4 regions of the Lentibacillus songyuanensis genome follow, and region 2 is predicted to be linked to each of the others. Evidence: riboswitches for the same ligand, from Rfam matches in the RefSeq annotation. Region 2 holds a riboswitch; each other region holds the start of a gene.
What was found. Region 2 has a riboswitch for S-adenosylmethionine ahead of WMZ97_RS18895 (sodium:solute symporter family protein). Riboswitches for the same ligand answer to the same signal wherever they lie in the genome.
Positions count from the first base shown of each region.

Region 1: it holds a riboswitch for S-adenosylmethionine, as region 2 does, so the genes downstream of both, WMZ97_RS10995 (methionine biosynthesis PLP-dependent protein) here and WMZ97_RS18895 (sodium:solute symporter family protein) in region 2, are expected to answer to the same signal.
Region 3: it holds a riboswitch for S-adenosylmethionine, as region 2 does, so the genes downstream of both, metK (methionine adenosyltransferase) here and WMZ97_RS18895 (sodium:solute symporter family protein) in region 2, are expected to answer to the same signal.
Region 4: it holds a riboswitch for S-adenosylmethionine, as region 2 does, so the genes downstream of both, WMZ97_RS01975 (PLP-dependent aspartate aminotransferase family protein) here and WMZ97_RS18895 (sodium:solute symporter family protein) in region 2, are expected to answer to the same signal.

Region 1 covers NZ_JBCLVH010000009.1:92,006-96,212, forward strand. The annotation lists gene WMZ97_RS10980 (FAD-binding oxidoreductase) at 1-573, opposite strand, end outside; gene WMZ97_RS10985 (spore coat protein) at 761-1,270, shown strand; gene WMZ97_RS10990 (3'-5' exonuclease) at 1,322-1,930, opposite strand; SAM riboswitch class I at 2,179-2,289, shown strand; gene WMZ97_RS10995 (methionine biosynthesis PLP-dependent protein) at 2,427-3,545, shown strand; gene WMZ97_RS11000 (aliphatic sulfonate ABC transporter substrate-binding protein) at 3,803-4,207, opposite strand, start outside.
Region 2 covers NZ_JBCLVH010000026.1:53,410-57,616, forward strand. The annotation lists gene WMZ97_RS18875 (SDR family NAD(P)-dependent oxidoreductase) at 1-69, shown strand, start outside; gene sspO (small acid-soluble spore protein O) at 353-505, shown strand; gene WMZ97_RS18885 (hypothetical protein) at 524-745, shown strand; gene WMZ97_RS18890 (hypothetical protein) at 1,152-1,796, shown strand; SAM riboswitch class I at 1,916-2,019, shown strand; gene WMZ97_RS18895 (sodium:solute symporter family protein) at 2,156-3,796, shown strand; partial or broken gene WMZ97_RS18900 (GNAT family N-acetyltransferase) at 4,142-4,207, shown strand, end outside.
Region 3 covers NZ_JBCLVH010000029.1:31,524-35,730, forward strand. The annotation lists gene WMZ97_RS19540 (DUF3231 family protein) at 192-1,202, opposite strand; SAM riboswitch class I at 1,386-1,492, shown strand; gene metK (methionine adenosyltransferase) at 1,644-2,843, shown strand; gene asnB (asparagine synthase (glutamine-hydrolyzing)) at 2,977-4,207, shown strand, end outside.
Region 4 covers NZ_JBCLVH010000001.1:423,919-428,125, forward strand. The annotation lists gene WMZ97_RS01975 (PLP-dependent aspartate aminotransferase family protein) at 67-1,785, opposite strand; SAM riboswitch class I at 1,881-1,996, opposite strand; gene rarD (EamA family transporter RarD) at 2,282-3,193, opposite strand; gene megL (methionine gamma-lyase) at 3,401-4,207, shown strand, end outside.

The DNA of each region.
Region 1 (4,207 bases), on a different contig from region 2:
AAAAATACCGCTCAAATGATAACCGGAAGAGGACTTCGCTGCCAGGTTACCCGTATGAATAATCGATCCATCAGCAAGAACGACCTCCATATCCCTTACCTGATCACGCATAATTCCATACCTTACTGCCGTTGTACCGCTTGCATTTGTTGCGGCCATCCCGCCAAGTGTGGCATCTGCTCCCGGATCAACCGAGAAAAATAGCCCATACTTTTTCAATTCTTTATCCAACTGGGATCGTGTTACCCCAGGCTGTACCCGCACAAGAAAATCATTTTCCCGTACTTCCAACACCTTATTCATTAGTGAAAAATCTACAACAATACTGGATTCATACGGGATCACATTCCCCTCCAAACTGGAAGCAACCCCAAATGGAACCACCGTTTGCCCGTACTTGTTTGCCAATTTGATAATAGTACTCACTTCATCGGCCGTTTCCGGAAAAACGACTACTTCCGGCAAATGTGGGGTATGATAGGATTCATCACTGCTATGCTGCTCCAATATCGTTTCATTTTTAGTAACACGATCCGGGGCTAATTCGTGCTGCAATTCATCAAATAATGCCATATGTAACCTCTCCTTTGTATTAAAAGTCCAAACACTTAACCCTTCATACTATTATACTATCACTTTACTTCCTATGAATATAGCACTATTTTTTCAATCTTATCGCCCAAAATCACATTATACAGTACCTAATCATGGGTTGTTGAATATAGTGAAATTGACTAGTTTAAAGGAGGAACCTGACACAATGGAAACATCAAGAAAAAACCGCCCAAAGCATCTCGCTTGGCATGAAACACTTGAAATACACGAACTTGTAGCATTTCAATCGATCGGATTAATGAAATTAAAGCATGCGGTTGGTGACGTCAAAGATAACATGCTCCGTAATTTGTATGTGCAATGTATTAAAGATATGGAAAACAATTTAAAGGAACTTACACAATTTTATTCGTTGGCGCCCAGAGAGACAGAAGGGGAAGAGGGGTTTCGCGAGCTTGGAAACAGCTTTTACGCTGGCGACTTATTAGTTTTAACCAAATCGTGTGTGAAAAATTATGCCGCTTCCATCACAGAAGTCGCTACTCCTCAACTAAGGGAAACATTAAATCAGCACTTGCAAAAAGCGATTGAAGCCCATGCCAATGTATTTTCATACATGTTCGAAAAAGGAGAATATCCGGCATATGATTTGGAAAAGTTATTGCAAAATGACCTAAAAAACGCACATAAAGCACTAAAAATGAAATATAAATAGCCATTAATAATATCAAGTGAGAGTAACTATACCATCTCTCCCTATCGGCCACTAGAAATAAAGCTTTCGGGCTTTTTTGACCTGTTTCATACGCGGAGCTTTGTACCCATGCTCATAAATCCGGCCTTTATCCATTTGACAATGGGTAAGTAATGAATCCAGTACACCACCATGCTGGTCCACCGCATGTTGAAAGATGTTCGCCGCCACCCGGGCATCTTCTAAGGCGTGGTGGTGTTCAAATGTGATTCCATGCTCGGCTGCGACTGTATTTAATTTATGATTCCGCAGCTGTGGCCATACTTTCCGGGAAATAGTTGCCGTACACAAGTAATCCAGCTCCGGATATGGAATCTGAAAATAATCCAGCGTATTACGAATAACACTCATATCAAAACTAGCATTATGAGCAATAACCAGATGATTATGAAGATATTCACGTAATGTCGGCCAAATTTGAGCAAATGTAGGCTGATTTTCAATGTCCCGACTGGTGATTTCATGTATAGCAATGTTAAACGAACTAAATTCCATTAATGGGTTGATCAGCGTATAATATTCATCAACAATCTCATGTTCATTGGCCACAACAATACCAACCGCGCATGGACTGTAACGTTTTGCATTAGCAGTTTCAAAATCGATTGATGTAAACTCCATTATGTACCTCCCCTTTACTCTATCATAGCACAAAACATCGTCTGTCAGCATCCCAGCGAATCACAGCAGTAATGACGGAATTACGAAGGAAAACAAACGTTATCACCATTTGCTACTGACTAAACTTTCCTAGCGAAACTGCTGATAGCAGATCCTTTCCATCATATGTTTGTTACATAATTTTTGCTTGACTTTCCAGCTAGATAATTGTAAAGTATTGATTAATATTCTAAAATTTAAATACTATTTTCTTATCCAGAGAGGTGGAGGGACTGGCCCTTTGAAGCCTCGGCAACAGCCTGTAATAGCCAAACAGGTATTGTGCCAATTCCAGAAGCGCCATGCTTGAAAGATAAGAAGAGCATCAACCGTTTATATTACAGTCTCTTCTTTTTAAGTGGAGGCTGTTTTATATTTTTCCCGCATGAACGTGAAAAGACCTCTATTTTCGTATTTGAGAATATGGAATAAATTCATTTTATCAGGAGATGATCACATGACAGAGAGAAGCATCGAAACAAAGTTAGCACAACTGGGAAGCTACAGTGATAAAGCAACAGGTGCTGTTAATCCACCGATTTTTTTATCAACCGCATATAAACATGAAGGGCTCGGCCGGTCCACCGGTTACGATTACAGTCGCACCAAAAATCCAACCCGCTATCTGTTAGAGTCAGCATTCGCGGATTTAGAAGGCGGAGATGGAGCGTATGCCTGTAGTTCCGGTATGGCTGCCATTCAGTTAATATTTTCCCTTTTTCGATCTGGTGACGAGCTCATCGTTACAGAAGATATCTATGGCGGTACATACCGATTACTCGATCTTTATGCAGAAAACTATCAGATTCAGACGTCCTACAGTGATTTTTCCGACTTAGCTCAAACGGAGCAGCTGATCACCGGCAATACGAAAGCGATTTTACTTGAAACACCGACAAATCCATTAATGCAGGAAGTGGATATCCAACAGATTGCCGAGCTTGCGCGTAAACATCAGCTGTTAGTAATTGTAGATAACACGTTCCTCACCCCTTACTTGCAGCGTCCACTCGAATTGGGTGCAGATATTGTGATTCATAGTGCAACCAAATATATTGGCGGGCATAATGATGTGCTGGCGGGGTTAGTGGCGGCAAAAGGGCCAAAACTCTGTGAACAATTAGCGATGATTCATAATGCCTCAGGTGGGGTGTTGTCCCCATTCGATTCCTGGTTATTAATCAGGGGCCTAAAAACTCTTTCACTGCGAATGGAAAAACACCAACAAAACGCCCAAGAAATTGCCGCGTTTTTACGTGAACAACCGGAAATAGCGGATGTTCTTTACCCGGGAAAAGGCGGCATGCTATCATTCCGCCTCCAGCAAAGCGAATGGGTTGATTCATTCCTGCAGCAGCTGCAATTGATCACATTTGCCGAAAGTCTTGGCGGTGTCGAGAGCTTTATTACGTACCCGGCAACCCAGACCCATGCCGACATTCCGGTTGCGGAACGTGTAAGGCGCGGTGTCGATGATCGGTTATTGCGGTTTTCCGTTGGTATTGAACAGGCCCATGATTTAAAACAGGATTTAAAACAGGCATTATCCGTATTGGCCAAAGAATCACGACTATAAACTATTAGACGAGGACCGGGTAAAGAGCGCCCGGCCGTTTGTGTTGAGTGACCGAACGAGGGGGTTTTTTCCCTCGTTCGGTAGCCCTAATGCGTATGGAGTATATACGCAAAGATAATTTACCCCGTGTTGAGTTATTCCTAATAATGGGAATTTCAATATTATTTAAGACCCCATCATAACAGGACAACGGGATAGACCCAAATTCGATACTAAAAAGCCAGCCTTTATGAATGAAATTAAAGACTGGCTTTTGGTTATTCAATAAAACGCTTGTCAACAAACGTACTAAAATCGGGTTTTTCTTTAAGAAATTGTAAATCAAAAGAAGAGTTACCAAATTTTTGAATCGTATCTACATCCACATCATAGACGAAATGTGTGCGTTTCCAGGCATTTTCCATGACATCACGCTCCATTTTCTGTCCAGTAATATCATCAATACTTTGAATAGTTATATCAATGGATTCATCCGTGTGTTCGTTAATATAGTCAATCGATTCTATATGGGCATCGACCATTTTTTGCACCAATTCCGGATTATCTTTTGCAAACTCGGAACTTGTCACGAATACAGCTGCTGGTAATTTTTCACCGAAAGAAACTTCGTCGGAATCAAGCAGAACGTTTGCCCCTTCCTTCAATTCTAACACGGATCCCCA
Region 2 (4,207 bases):
GCAAAGCTGTATCAGTTGTTCCCAAGCTTGATTGAGCGATTGGCTGGGAAGAAACTTTATAAAAAATAATGATCACGTGTATCTTTGCCACAGTAATTTCACTGTGGTATTTTTTATGCTTGCAACACGCCAGACTGAACGCGGAGAAGTAGCTTAACATAGTCATCCGGAAAGAGGGTGAACTGCCGAACGAAGAAAAGATCATTCGTTCGATAGCTCAGCATTCTTTCTTGAATCAAATTTCCCATCGTTTTGAAATCGTGCCTTAAGTTCATCTCGATCGATCAGTTAAATAAACAAAATGGATAATCACCTTGTTTTTGAAAAAACTATGGGTGGAGGTGTAAAGAAATTGACTGAGAAGAAAAATAAAAACACAGGTGCCATGAGTGATGAGCAGGCAGTTAGGAAGAATTTATCAACTGATTTTGACCATGAATTTGCAAATGAACCGTTAACCGCAACGGAAAAGTACAACAATAAAAAGACGAAGAAACGACAATGAGCCGTATAGGAAGTGCGCATGATGGCAAATAAAAATGATGAAAAAAATCAAACCGAAGCAACACAGGAAAATGTGAATGTAGAGCTTGGTGGAATGGGTTTCTATGGCACAACATCCAATATGGAAATTGCAGGCTATAAAGCTTCCGGAGACATTGAAAATGCTGGAAGATTGGACAAAGGCTTTAAACGGCCGGAACATCCAGGTGCAACAGCATCCATCAAACAGGAAAAAGATTAATTCGGGACAGGGGAACAGATCAGGATTTACTGAAATAGTGAATCGCTGATAAACTGGAAGAAATCGCTGATAAAAATGTTCAAACTGCTGATAAATTGAATTATAGCAAATCGAAAGGCTATATTTCCATGTTCAGTTTTCTTGGAATAATAGTTACGCATGCAAGGAAAAGGAGAACTTCTGTCAAATTTAAACGTTTGATAGGAGAGCTCCTTTTTCACGTCATAAAGCCTCTTTTCTATGCTTTTATCAAGAGAACAGAAAAAAGTTCCAAGTTCTATTCACTATTCAAGATTGATACGTTATATTGATAGTAGTAAATATACAAATCAAGAGGTAAAATTAGCAAACAAGCCAACCAGCAATCTTATGATTATTATTGTATTGGAAGGGGAACGGTGGGTTGATGGAGTTCATTCTTACGTATCAATGGGAAATATTTATTAGTATCGAAGTGTTATCCATGGTGGCGCTTCTATTATTCGGTGTTGTGCGGTATTTTCTTGATAAGAAAAAGGCAAGCACATTATTTATCGCTGTTTTTCTTGTCTTAATCGCTATCGAAGCACTGCTCGCAGTTTTGATCTATCAGAGAACAGGAGAGATTTCCACCTTCCAGATTATTATTAGCATTTTTGTGATTTATGCATGTACATTTGGAATTGCTGACTTCAAAAAGCTTGATCGCTGGATGCGTAAGATAATTGGGGGCTGGCGTGGTAAAGAACTGTTGACAGAAAAGGATCGCCAAATTTTGGAGAGAAATAAGAATCCGAAATATTTGGCAAAAAAATACCGCTGGACATCCATAGCACATTTGGTGGTATTTGTCGGTGTACAATCCGTGTTTTGGATGTATGGAACGGGTAGCCTGGAAGAAATGATCAAATATATTCGTGATCTTTCATGGATCGAAGCAGGAACTGCAGAACAATCACCTTATCCGAACGAAACAATTTATTCAATCGGGATGATTTGGGGGATAGTTTTTATTGTTGATTTTATATGGTCATGGTCCTATACTTTTTTTCCTTCAAAATCAAAATCATGAACAACATGAAATATTTATTCCTGATTAACCAGATTGGAATATTTAAAAGCAAATATTTCGGATTGTATTGACAATTATGATTTAGCCATTTATAATAACAACAACTTTATATTGCTTTTATCTTATCCAGAGAGACGGAGGGACTGACCCTGCGATGTCTCAGCAACCGGCATATGGCGCGGTGCTAATTTCAGAAGAATACGATGTATTCTGAAGATGAGATGAAGAATGGACGTATCCTTAAATTCTTCTCTCATTAATGGGGGGAGGTTTTTTATTGGCATAAAACATATTAAATTGATCATATTACTTTACTTATATAGTTTCGCATTAACTAACAAAAAACTGGAGGTACTATTATGACGTCATATGGTTGGTGGCTAATCGTGTTTGCGATTATCTATACACTGGGGTTAATACTTATTGGCAATATATCTAGAAAACGGGCGAATAAAGATACAGGGTATTTCATTGGTGGTCGCTCGTTCAACAAATGGATTGTCGCATTTTGCATCACTGGATTGTTTTCCGGATCTACCTTTATATCGATTGTAGAATTGTCATACTTGTCGGGGATATCGGCAATTTGGTATGGGGTTGCGGAAACAACACAAATATTAATTATTGCCTTTGTTATCATTGGTCCATTTCGGGAAAAGCTCGTGGTGACTGTTACTGGCTTAATCGGTGATCGCTTTGGCAGGAAGGCACTAGGTATTGGCGGTGCCATTACTGCATTTACTTTCCCAATGTGGTCGGTTGCAACTGCCATTGCATTTGCATCAGCCGTGCATGTATTCACTGGTTTTTCTTTAACAATGTCGGTGGCATTTACAGCGATTCTCTTATATTTATATTTACAAGCAGGCGGTATGTGGTCAATTGCCTTTACTCAAACAGTCAATTTTGGTTTGTTTATCGTAATGTTTATCATCGGCATCACTGCATTTTTCATTAACCCAGGTATAGATGGACTAGCTTCATTCGCTTCTTCCAATCCGAACATGTTTCAATTCGACGGTGTCGGCATTCAAGTAATTGTTGCTTGGTTTGGTACATTCTTAGTTAATGTTATTCTGGCACAGGCAGCTTTCCAAATGGCGTTGTCTTGCCGTACGCCTAAAGAGGGGCAAAAAGGTTTAAAACTCGCAGTTATATTTGGGCTTCCATTCATTGTATGTGGAACATTGTTTGGAATATCAGCGGCGATTGTTGTCCCTGGACAAACCTTGGGGCTAGTCGCTTTACCTCAGTATTTAATGGAAGTTCTTCCCGCACCGCTTGTTGGCCTGTTTTTCTTGGGGATATGGGCTTGTGCATTAAGCTGGGGAGCACCATGTCAATTTTCTGGTGCGACAAGTTTAGGAAAAGATGTTGGCAGTGCACTACATCCCAGCGCGTCCCCTAAGCAATTGATCACGTATACGAAGGTATCGTTACTTGTGTTAACCGGCTTAATGATTACATTCGGAATGTTGCGAACCGAACAATCTGCCTGGTGGAACGTATTGGCGTGGACGATGCGAAATTCCGCCACGTTTGCTCCAGTTGTTGCCGTGTTATTTTGGCGATTGGCAACAAAAGAAGCTGTCATTGCTTCGATGATCGCGGGATTTGTCTCCGGTACGCTCTGGTATCAGCTTGGTGGTTGGAAACCGGACGAATTCTACTTGAATATTCATCCCGTGTGGATTGGTATGTCTGCAAATATAGCGACAATTGTACTGGTTACCCTAGTACAAACAGCCGGAACATATCAAGTTAGTTATCTATTTTCCAATGCAAAAAAAGGCTACTATGCATTGTGTGTAAGTTTATTGATTACGTTAGGGTTATCTATAGAATTTCAACCCATTTATAATCTAGGATTGCTTGGTATTTGTTTGTTTATGATTGTGATTGGTCTTTTTATTGCTACCATTATTTTTATTCCCGACAAACAGGAGAAGGTCAGTACAAATCCGTTGCATTCAAGAACTGGTACCGAAGACAGCATGTGAAAAGTTGAATTAAGAGGGGGAAATAAAATCCCATTCATGAAGGAAGAACAAGTTGATCCAAATAATAATGACTTGTTCTTCTTTATTATTCGGATCAACATCACTTGCATAAGCCATACGATAGTTTAGAAGTGTTTTTAACTTCATAGAAATGATTTCTTCTGCATTAATATTGTTTATTCCATTATGAATGTAGCATGCTTTAATATACTTTATTTTTAAAAAATTTTAAAATGATGTATTATTGAGAGGGATTCTATTTGCATACTTTTGTTAACGGATCATATTGAAATGAATAGGTGTGCGTGAAATTAAAGTACCAATAATCAATAATGAGGTGTAACGATGTCATGTGTTTTAACGGAAAGTTTTGCCCGGAGAATAGAACAGTCTGAAATAGACGCTTTAGTG
Region 3 (4,207 bases), on a different contig from region 2:
TAAGCTTTTTATAAGTTCAAGTGGTTATGTTATGTACTACTCCTGAACCATTCAATTTTTCAAGCATATTGATTGTCCCTCAAATGTGGAATACAATCAAGTAATTGCAAACAGATATGATGGTTTTTTCAGACGTTAAAATGAGGGGAGACGGTAAAAAACACCGTCCTTCAACTATTTACACATATGCATTATTGTTGCTTTTTTGCTAATTTATCGCGGTCAACTTGCATCGGTGGTTGTTCCATCCAGCCATGTTTAATTAATAGCTTTGCACCATCAAGCGAATATTTTCCGATTTCTGCAGTTAATCTCACATAATGGGTGGAAATATCTGTTCGTAAACTGGATGCCAGGCTAGTGCCGTAATACCCGATTCCAATTCCAATTATTGAAGCAGTCATAAACATCATTAACTTGTCTGAAAAAGGTGGTACAGTTGACTTTGTCACTTCTGCGTCCCATGTCATAGGAATGGGTAAATCATCCTCTCGTAAAATAGAACCGAAAATTTCAACGTGTTTACTGGCAATTTCCTTCCCACGAATGAAAAAGTTTGTGATCTCTTTTGACTTGGAGACTTGGCTAAAGCCAATAAGTAATGCAATACCTAAAGCGTTACGCTGGATATTGGCGAATAGATTGGCAATTTCAAATGAAAGTATGGGTCTGCGCTTTCCAAACCATCCTTGAAGAAAATCATTCGACTCCACAAAGGTAACCTTATCTTGTGTTGGAATATATGGGGGGCGAATATATAGGCCTTTTGAAAGTAATATTTTATTTGCCATCTTATGCAATTCGTCACTTTCCTGAAGGCATTGGGAATAATAGGCTCGAACATCTTGACGAGTAGAGAGCGATACGGCAACACTGTACGTATTCATGCCTATCATTCCCATTTGTTGGATGTGCATTAACATAAAACTATCTGAAAAAAGACGTGGTGCAGTTTCGTTTACATCTTCATCCGTAAAGCCCTGTGGTACTGCGTTTCCCTCATTTTCAAATAGTTGAACAAGTCTAGAAATATGGGATTGTGATAATTCTAATGCGTGCTGCACTAATTGACGAGTTTGCGTATCTTCAACATGTGATAAGAAATAACGAAATACACAAATGGATAAGGTATCATTTTGGTATGAACCCCACAATTCTGAGAGTTCAGCCGCTGTTAATCTAATGTTGTTATCTGTTTCCATTAAAGTGGATCCTCCATTTTTATTTTATAATAGGTATTGTCTGTTAATGAAGGGATATTTATTACGGGTAATGGGCTACAATTTCCTTGCTGAATATACTTTTCACTTTATAATATCTAGGACATCCGGGTAAAAACATTGACATACCATGTCGTTTTCGTTACGATAAATGGCGAACGGACTCTCTTATTCAGAGCAGGCGGAGGGACAGGCCCGATGAAGCCCGGCAACCATCACGAAGGTGAAAAGGTGCTAATCTGATGCAAGGATATTTCCTTGAACAATAAGAGCGAAAGGCCACAACACCTTTCCTCATAATGCAGGAAAGGCTTTTTTGTTTTTAAGGAGATGTTCAACTTATCCTTTTTACGGATTTGAACATGTATCATAAAATTGATAATGATGAGTTCCGTACCATTAGTAAAGGGAGAGATTTGGCCTATGGCTGCAAATCGACGTTTATTTACATCTGAATCGGTGACAGAAGGACATCCGGACAAAATTTGTGACCAGATTTCAGATGCGATTTTAGATGAAATTGTAACAAACGATCCAAATGCACGCGTTGCCTGTGAAACCACGGTAACGACAGGATTGGTACTTGTTTCCGGAGAGATTACGACTAGTACCTATGTGGATATTCCGGCGATTGTCAGACAAACGATTAAAGATATTGGCTATACGCGGGCAAAATACGGTTTTGACGCGGAAACTTGTGCGGTACTGACTGCTATTGATGAACAATCACCCGATATTGCTGAGGGAGTAGACACCGCATGGGAAGCACGACAAGGGAAAATGTCGGATGAAGAAATTGCGGCAATTGGTGCTGGTGATCAAGGGTTGATGTTCGGATTTGCTTGTGACGAAACCGAAGAACTTATGCCAATGCCAATTGCACTTGCCCATAAGATGGCAAAACGCTTAGCTGATGTCCGTAAAGATGGCACGCTTGATTACCTAAGACCAGACGGGAAAACCCAGGTCACGGTAGAGTATGATGCAGACGATAATCCAGTAAAGGTGGACACGATTGTCGTTTCCACGCAGCATCACCAGGATATTTTGTCCGATCAAATTGAAAAAGATATCATTGAACATGTAATCCGCCCGGTGGTTCCTGCAAATTTATTGGATGAAACAACGAAATACTTTATTAATCCGACTGGCCGATTTGTCATTGGCGGACCTCAAGGGGATGCCGGGCTGACCGGACGGAAGATTATTGTTGACACGTATGGCGGGTATGCTCGCCATGGCGGGGGTGCATTCAGCGGTAAAGATTTTACAAAAGTGGATCGATCGGCAGCGTATGCCGCACGCTATGTTGCAAAGAATATTGTTGCAGCTGGCCTAGCAAAAACATGTGAGGTTCAGCTTGCCTATGCTATCGGTGTTGCAGAACCGGTATCGATTGCGATTAATACCTTCCATACAGGGGTGGTTCGTGAAGAGCAGCTCGTTGCAGCTGTTCGTGAATTGTTTGATCTACGTCCAGCAGGCATTGTACGCATGCTCGACCTGCAACGGCCAATCTTCAAAAATACGGCCGCATATGGACATTTTGGCCGGACTGATATTTTATTCCCGTGGGAGAAAACGGATAAGGTGGAGGAATTGAAGGCATTGGCGGGGAAATAATTTTTAAAATCACGTCCCATCTTTCTAAAAGAGAGGGCGTGATTTTGTTCTCTTTCCTATATCGAAATACTCCACCATTTATGATATACTCTAAAAGGTATTATGACGAAAGCAAGAGAGTGAGGCTAAAGCCATGTGTGGATTTATCGGAATGATTCGTAACAAACCAAGTATGCCGGATGAATCGGTCGTACATGTTTTTGAACAGCAAAACAATCTTATCACCCATCGGGGACCGGATGATGAAGGTTATTTTCATGATGAATATGTTTCTTTTGGGTTTCGACGGTTAAGTATCATTGACATAGACAGTGGACAGCAGCCATTAAGCTATGATGATGAAAAAATCTGGCTGGTGTTTAATGGAGAAATTTATAATTATGTGGAACTGCGGCAAGATTTGTTGCAGGAAGGGTACACATTCGCAACCGAATCCGATACCGAAGTGATTGCCGCTTTATTTGTCAAGCATAAGGAACAAGCGTTTCAGTATTTGCGTGGCATGTTCTCCATCCTGGTATGGGATAAAGAAAATGAAACATTATATGGCGCACGCGACCCGTTTGGGATTAAACCATTATTCTACAAAGAAACCGAAGAGGGTGCGATTTTTGCATCAGAGAAGAAAAGCATCACGGTAATGGAAGAAACCCAAAAAGTGGACAGTGAATCATTACAGCATTATTTAAGTTTTCAATTTGTTCCGGAACCATATACGATGACAACCGGAATTAAAAAGATGGAACCTGGCCATTATTTTGTTAAAAAGCCGGGGCAGCCGATCGCGTTTACACAATATTGGCAGGCAACATTTAACCCTGTCTTGATGGACAAACAGAATTGGATCACGCGCATCCAGGATGTCATGTATGATTCCGTTAAGGTACATATGCGCAGTGATGTACCTGTTGGGTCGTTTTTATCTGGCGGGATTGATTCCACCATAATTGTGGCGATGGCCAGAGAATTTAACCCGAACATTAAAACATTCTCGGTTGGCTTTGAGCGAGAAGGTTTCTCCGAAGTAGATGTAGCCAAAGAAACAGCGGAAAAATTAAACGTGGAAAATATCTCCTACACTATTTCCCCAGAGGAATATGTGGAAAAATTGCCGAAAATCATGTGGCATATGGATGATCCATTAGCCGATCCGGCCTGTGTACCGTTGTATTTCGTTGCAAGAGAAGCACGAAAACATGTGACGGTTGTCCTTTCTGGTGAGGGGTCGGATGAATTGTTCGGGGGCTACAATATTTACCGGGAGCCGGAATCACTGAAGCTGTTTCAATCGATTCCGAAGCCTGCCAAAGACCTGCTTGCTCGAGTAGCGGATGTACTGCCTGAGGGCGTGCGCGGCAAGAGCT
Region 4 (4,207 bases), on a different contig from region 2:
GAAAGACACAAGAGGCTGCCCCCTTTTTGCGAGACAGCCTCTTGTATCTTTAACTATTCTTGTTCATCATACGCTAACAGTTGCTTGTTCAGTCGTATTTCCGCGTAAGCGAACAAATTTCTCATATAGTTTTACTCCGGTGACAACCGTGATACCAGCAGCTTCAGCATGTTCAAGTGTTGGCTCCGTTCCAATCAGTTGTTCAATCCAGAGAATCTTGCCTTCCTTGTTGATAAATTGCTCAATCGTGCTGTTAGGGACAGGTCCTTGTTTGAGCCAAACAGTATCAATCGCAGCCTGTGTATCCTGCAGCTGGTTTGTATCATTTACGTGGATAAGCTGATAGCCAAGCTGTTTTAATTGGTTTGTTTCCTGTTCATTATGACCCTCACCAACTACAGCGATCGTTTTTTGCCTTAAAGCACCATTTTCCCGGATGAATGGGGAAGAAAGCAACCATTTTACTGCATCAGCCTTTGTAGCTTGGCGACTTGGCTTTGTATTGGTAGCTTTGGCGATCGCCTGATCTAAATCGCTTAGAACATCATCGACCTGTTCAATACCAATAGAGAGCCGAACTAATTCCTCGCTTACCCCGCTTTTTTTGAGGTCCTCGGCACTCAATTGTTGATGGGTAGTCGATGCCGGATGGATAATCAATGATTTTGCATCACCAACGTTTGCCACATGGGACCAGATAGAAATGTTGTTGATCAGTTTTCTGCCGGCATCTCGTCCGCCTTGAATACCGAATGTAATCATCGAGCCAAAACCTTTTTGTAAATATTTCTTTGCTAAGGAATGTGCCGGATGGTTCTCTAGACCTGGATAATTCACCCATTCCACAGCAGGGTTGGCTTGTAAATAGGCAGCCACTTTTTCTGCATTTTTATTATGTCGTTCCACCCGCAAATGCAAAGTTTCCAGTCCTTGTAATAGTAAAAACGCATTATGCGGGCTTAAGCAAGCGCCGATATCCCTTAATAGCTGAACCCGCAGTTTTGTGGCAAATGCAGCAGGGCCGAGGTCAGCATAACGAATGCCGTGGTAGCTTTCATCAGCTTCGATAAAGCCGGGGAAGTTTGCATGATTCCAATCAAACCGGCCGCCATCAACGACAATGCCGCCAATCGAGTTTCCGTGTCCGCCAATCCATTTGGTTGCAGAGTGGATGACAATGTCAGCTCCCCATTTAATTGGCTGGGCAGAATATGGTGTCGCAAACGTGTTGTCCACAATTAAAGGGATATGGTGTTCATGGGCGATGCCTGCAATCCCTTCTATATCTAGTACGTTTAGACTAGGATTGGTGATGGTTTCACCAAAAATCGCCTTCGTTTTTGAGGTGATAGCTGAACGAATTGCCCCCAGGTCTGTCCCATCCACAAAATTCACTTGGATCCCATAGCGAGGCAAGGTCGTCGAAAATAAGTTATATGTTCCACCGTATAAGTTGCTATCAGCAATAATTTCGTCACCGGCCCCGGCCAGGTTCAAAATAGCTAACGTAATGGCAGCCATACCAGATGATGTCGCAACGGCTGCAGATCCATCCTCAAGCTGTGCTACCCGTTCCTCAAATACGGCGCATGTCGGGTTGCCAAGCCGTGTGTACAGATAGCCGGGCTCGGCTAAAGAAAATAAATTTTGTGCATGCTCAGTGTCGCGGAATACATAGGAAGTAGTTTGATAGATCGGAACAGCACGTGACCCGGTTGTTGGATCCGGTTCCTGTCCCCCGTGAAGTATTACTGTTTCTGGATCGTGAAATTGAAAGTTTGACATAAAAAATTCCTCCTTTTGTGGTTGGTTAATATGTTGGAAGGGAGTATTACAAAAGCCCCCTTCCTAAGAAGAGGGCGTATACGTCAACGTTCCTCCTCTTATCTACCAGATCAAGTCGACCTGTAGGATGTAGCACCTTTCAAAGCTGGTTATCAGCCTGATGGTTGCCGGGCTTCACAGGGCCTAATCCCTCCACCACTCTTGATAAGAGATATGAAATTTTAGAAAAATTAATGTAACAAGAATTATATACCTAAATTCAATCATCCGTCAACTATTTTGATAAAAATAATATGAATTTAAATGAACGTAAATACTGTCCAAGTTAGATAGAATACTGTCGGAACTCAAAAAATACCGTCCAAATCATGGAGGCTGCTAAATAGATTCGTTTTGAAAACCTTTGTATCTCGCACGTATCGGGCTTGCTGACGCACGTTTCAGCCCGTTTTCTTCCAAACGATTATGAAAAGGTGCTTTTTCAGTGAGCTCCAAATCATGATGTTGCCTTTTTTCGCTTTTTCGCTGGTCTATGTTGCACGGACGTCATGTAAATGATTAATGCGATCCAGATGAATGCAAAGGATACCATATGGGCATGGGTGAATGTCTCATGATAAAGAAACACGCCGAGCAAAAGCATGATGGTTGGTGCAATGTATTGTAAGAAGCCGACCATGGATAATGGAATTTGCTTGGCTCCGCTGGCAAATAGCAAAAGCGGAATGGCTGTTGCAACTCCGGCACCAATTAACAAAAGTGGTGTGCTGGTAGACATGTTATTGATAGTAAATATGTGCGCAGGTACGGCAGCAACATAAATCAATGCCAGCGGTGTGACGATCATGGTCTCCATTGCCAGGCCAAACATCGCTCCAATATCCACCGTCTTTTTTAACAATCCATACAACCCGAATGTGATAGCCAACGCTAAAGAAATCCAAGGAAACACTCCATAACTGACCGCAAGATAGATGACACCAATCGCTGCAATGAGAAACGATGCAAGCTGCTGTCGGGTCAATCGTTCTTTTAAAATAATCATGCCTAATAAGATGCTGACCAGCGGATTCATATAATAACCAAGGCTTGCCTGGATCACATGTTCAGTGTTAACGGCCCAAATATAGGTAAGCCAATTGAGACTAATGATAAAGGAAGCAGACGAAATACCGATTAATTTCTTTTTATTTTTAAAAATGGCTTTGCATTCTGCGATAAATGGAGACCACTTTTTTAGTACAAGAATAATAGCGATCATAAATAAGAAGGACCAGATAATGCGATGTGCCAATATAGTGCCTGGTTGGACATTATCGACCAGTTTCCAGTAGATTGGCAGAATCCCCCAAAATATGTAGGCGAATGTAATATAAATAATTCCCATTTTTTGCTCTGCTTGCTTCATTTATTGCTTCTCCTTCCTGGAAAATTCCCCAAAATCCATTGGTTCGAAATAAGCCAATTTTAGAGGGTGGTTGAAAAAAAGGCAATTATCTTGCTTGTGCAGGGACACTCGTAAACGCTTTGCCAACCAAAAAAGTGAGAACAATCTCCGGAAACCGCTTTCAAGGATAAGCCTTTTCCGATATCATAGAAGTAGGAAGAGAAATGCATGAAGGAAAGGGAGAATGACATGACAGAGCGATATAAACATTTCGAAACATCCGTCATTCACGATGGATATGATGCAAAAGAAATGCTTGGCAGTTTAACGCCGCCATTATTTCAGACATCCACTTATACATTTGAAACAGCAGAGCAGGGGGAGCGACGCTTTGCTGGCGAAGAAGCGGGTTATATTTATTCACGATTGGCGAATCCAACGGTGAAGGTGCTGGAGGAACGAATTGCTGCGCTTGAAAATGGCGAGCGCGGATTAGCATTTGCCTCCGGTATGGCTGCCATATCGGCGGTTCTGGTTGCGTTGACCAAAGCAAATGATCACATTGTTTGTTCATCCGGGTTGTATGGATGTACATTTGGTCTGTTGTCGATGATGGAGGAAAAATATGCGATCACCCATGACTTTTCAGAAATGGATTCGCCCGAGGAACTCCAAGCCCGTATCAGGCCGGAGACAGCATGTATTTATGTAGAAACCCCGGTTAACCCGACGATGAAGCTTATTGATTTGGAAATGGTTGCCCAGGTGGCAAAAGAATATAATATCCCGGTGGTTGTGGATAGTACATTTTCTTCCCCATATTTACAGCGTCCGCTTGATCTGGGCTGTGATGTTGTTGTTCATAGCGCAACCAAATATATTGGTGGCCATGGGGATGTGGTTGCAGGACTTGCTGTAGGGACGAAGGAATTCCTGGATTCGGTACAAATGACCACCCAGAAGGATATTGGTGGTATTATGTCACCATTTGATGCCTGGCTATTGATTCGTGGACTAAAGACGTTACCAATTCGT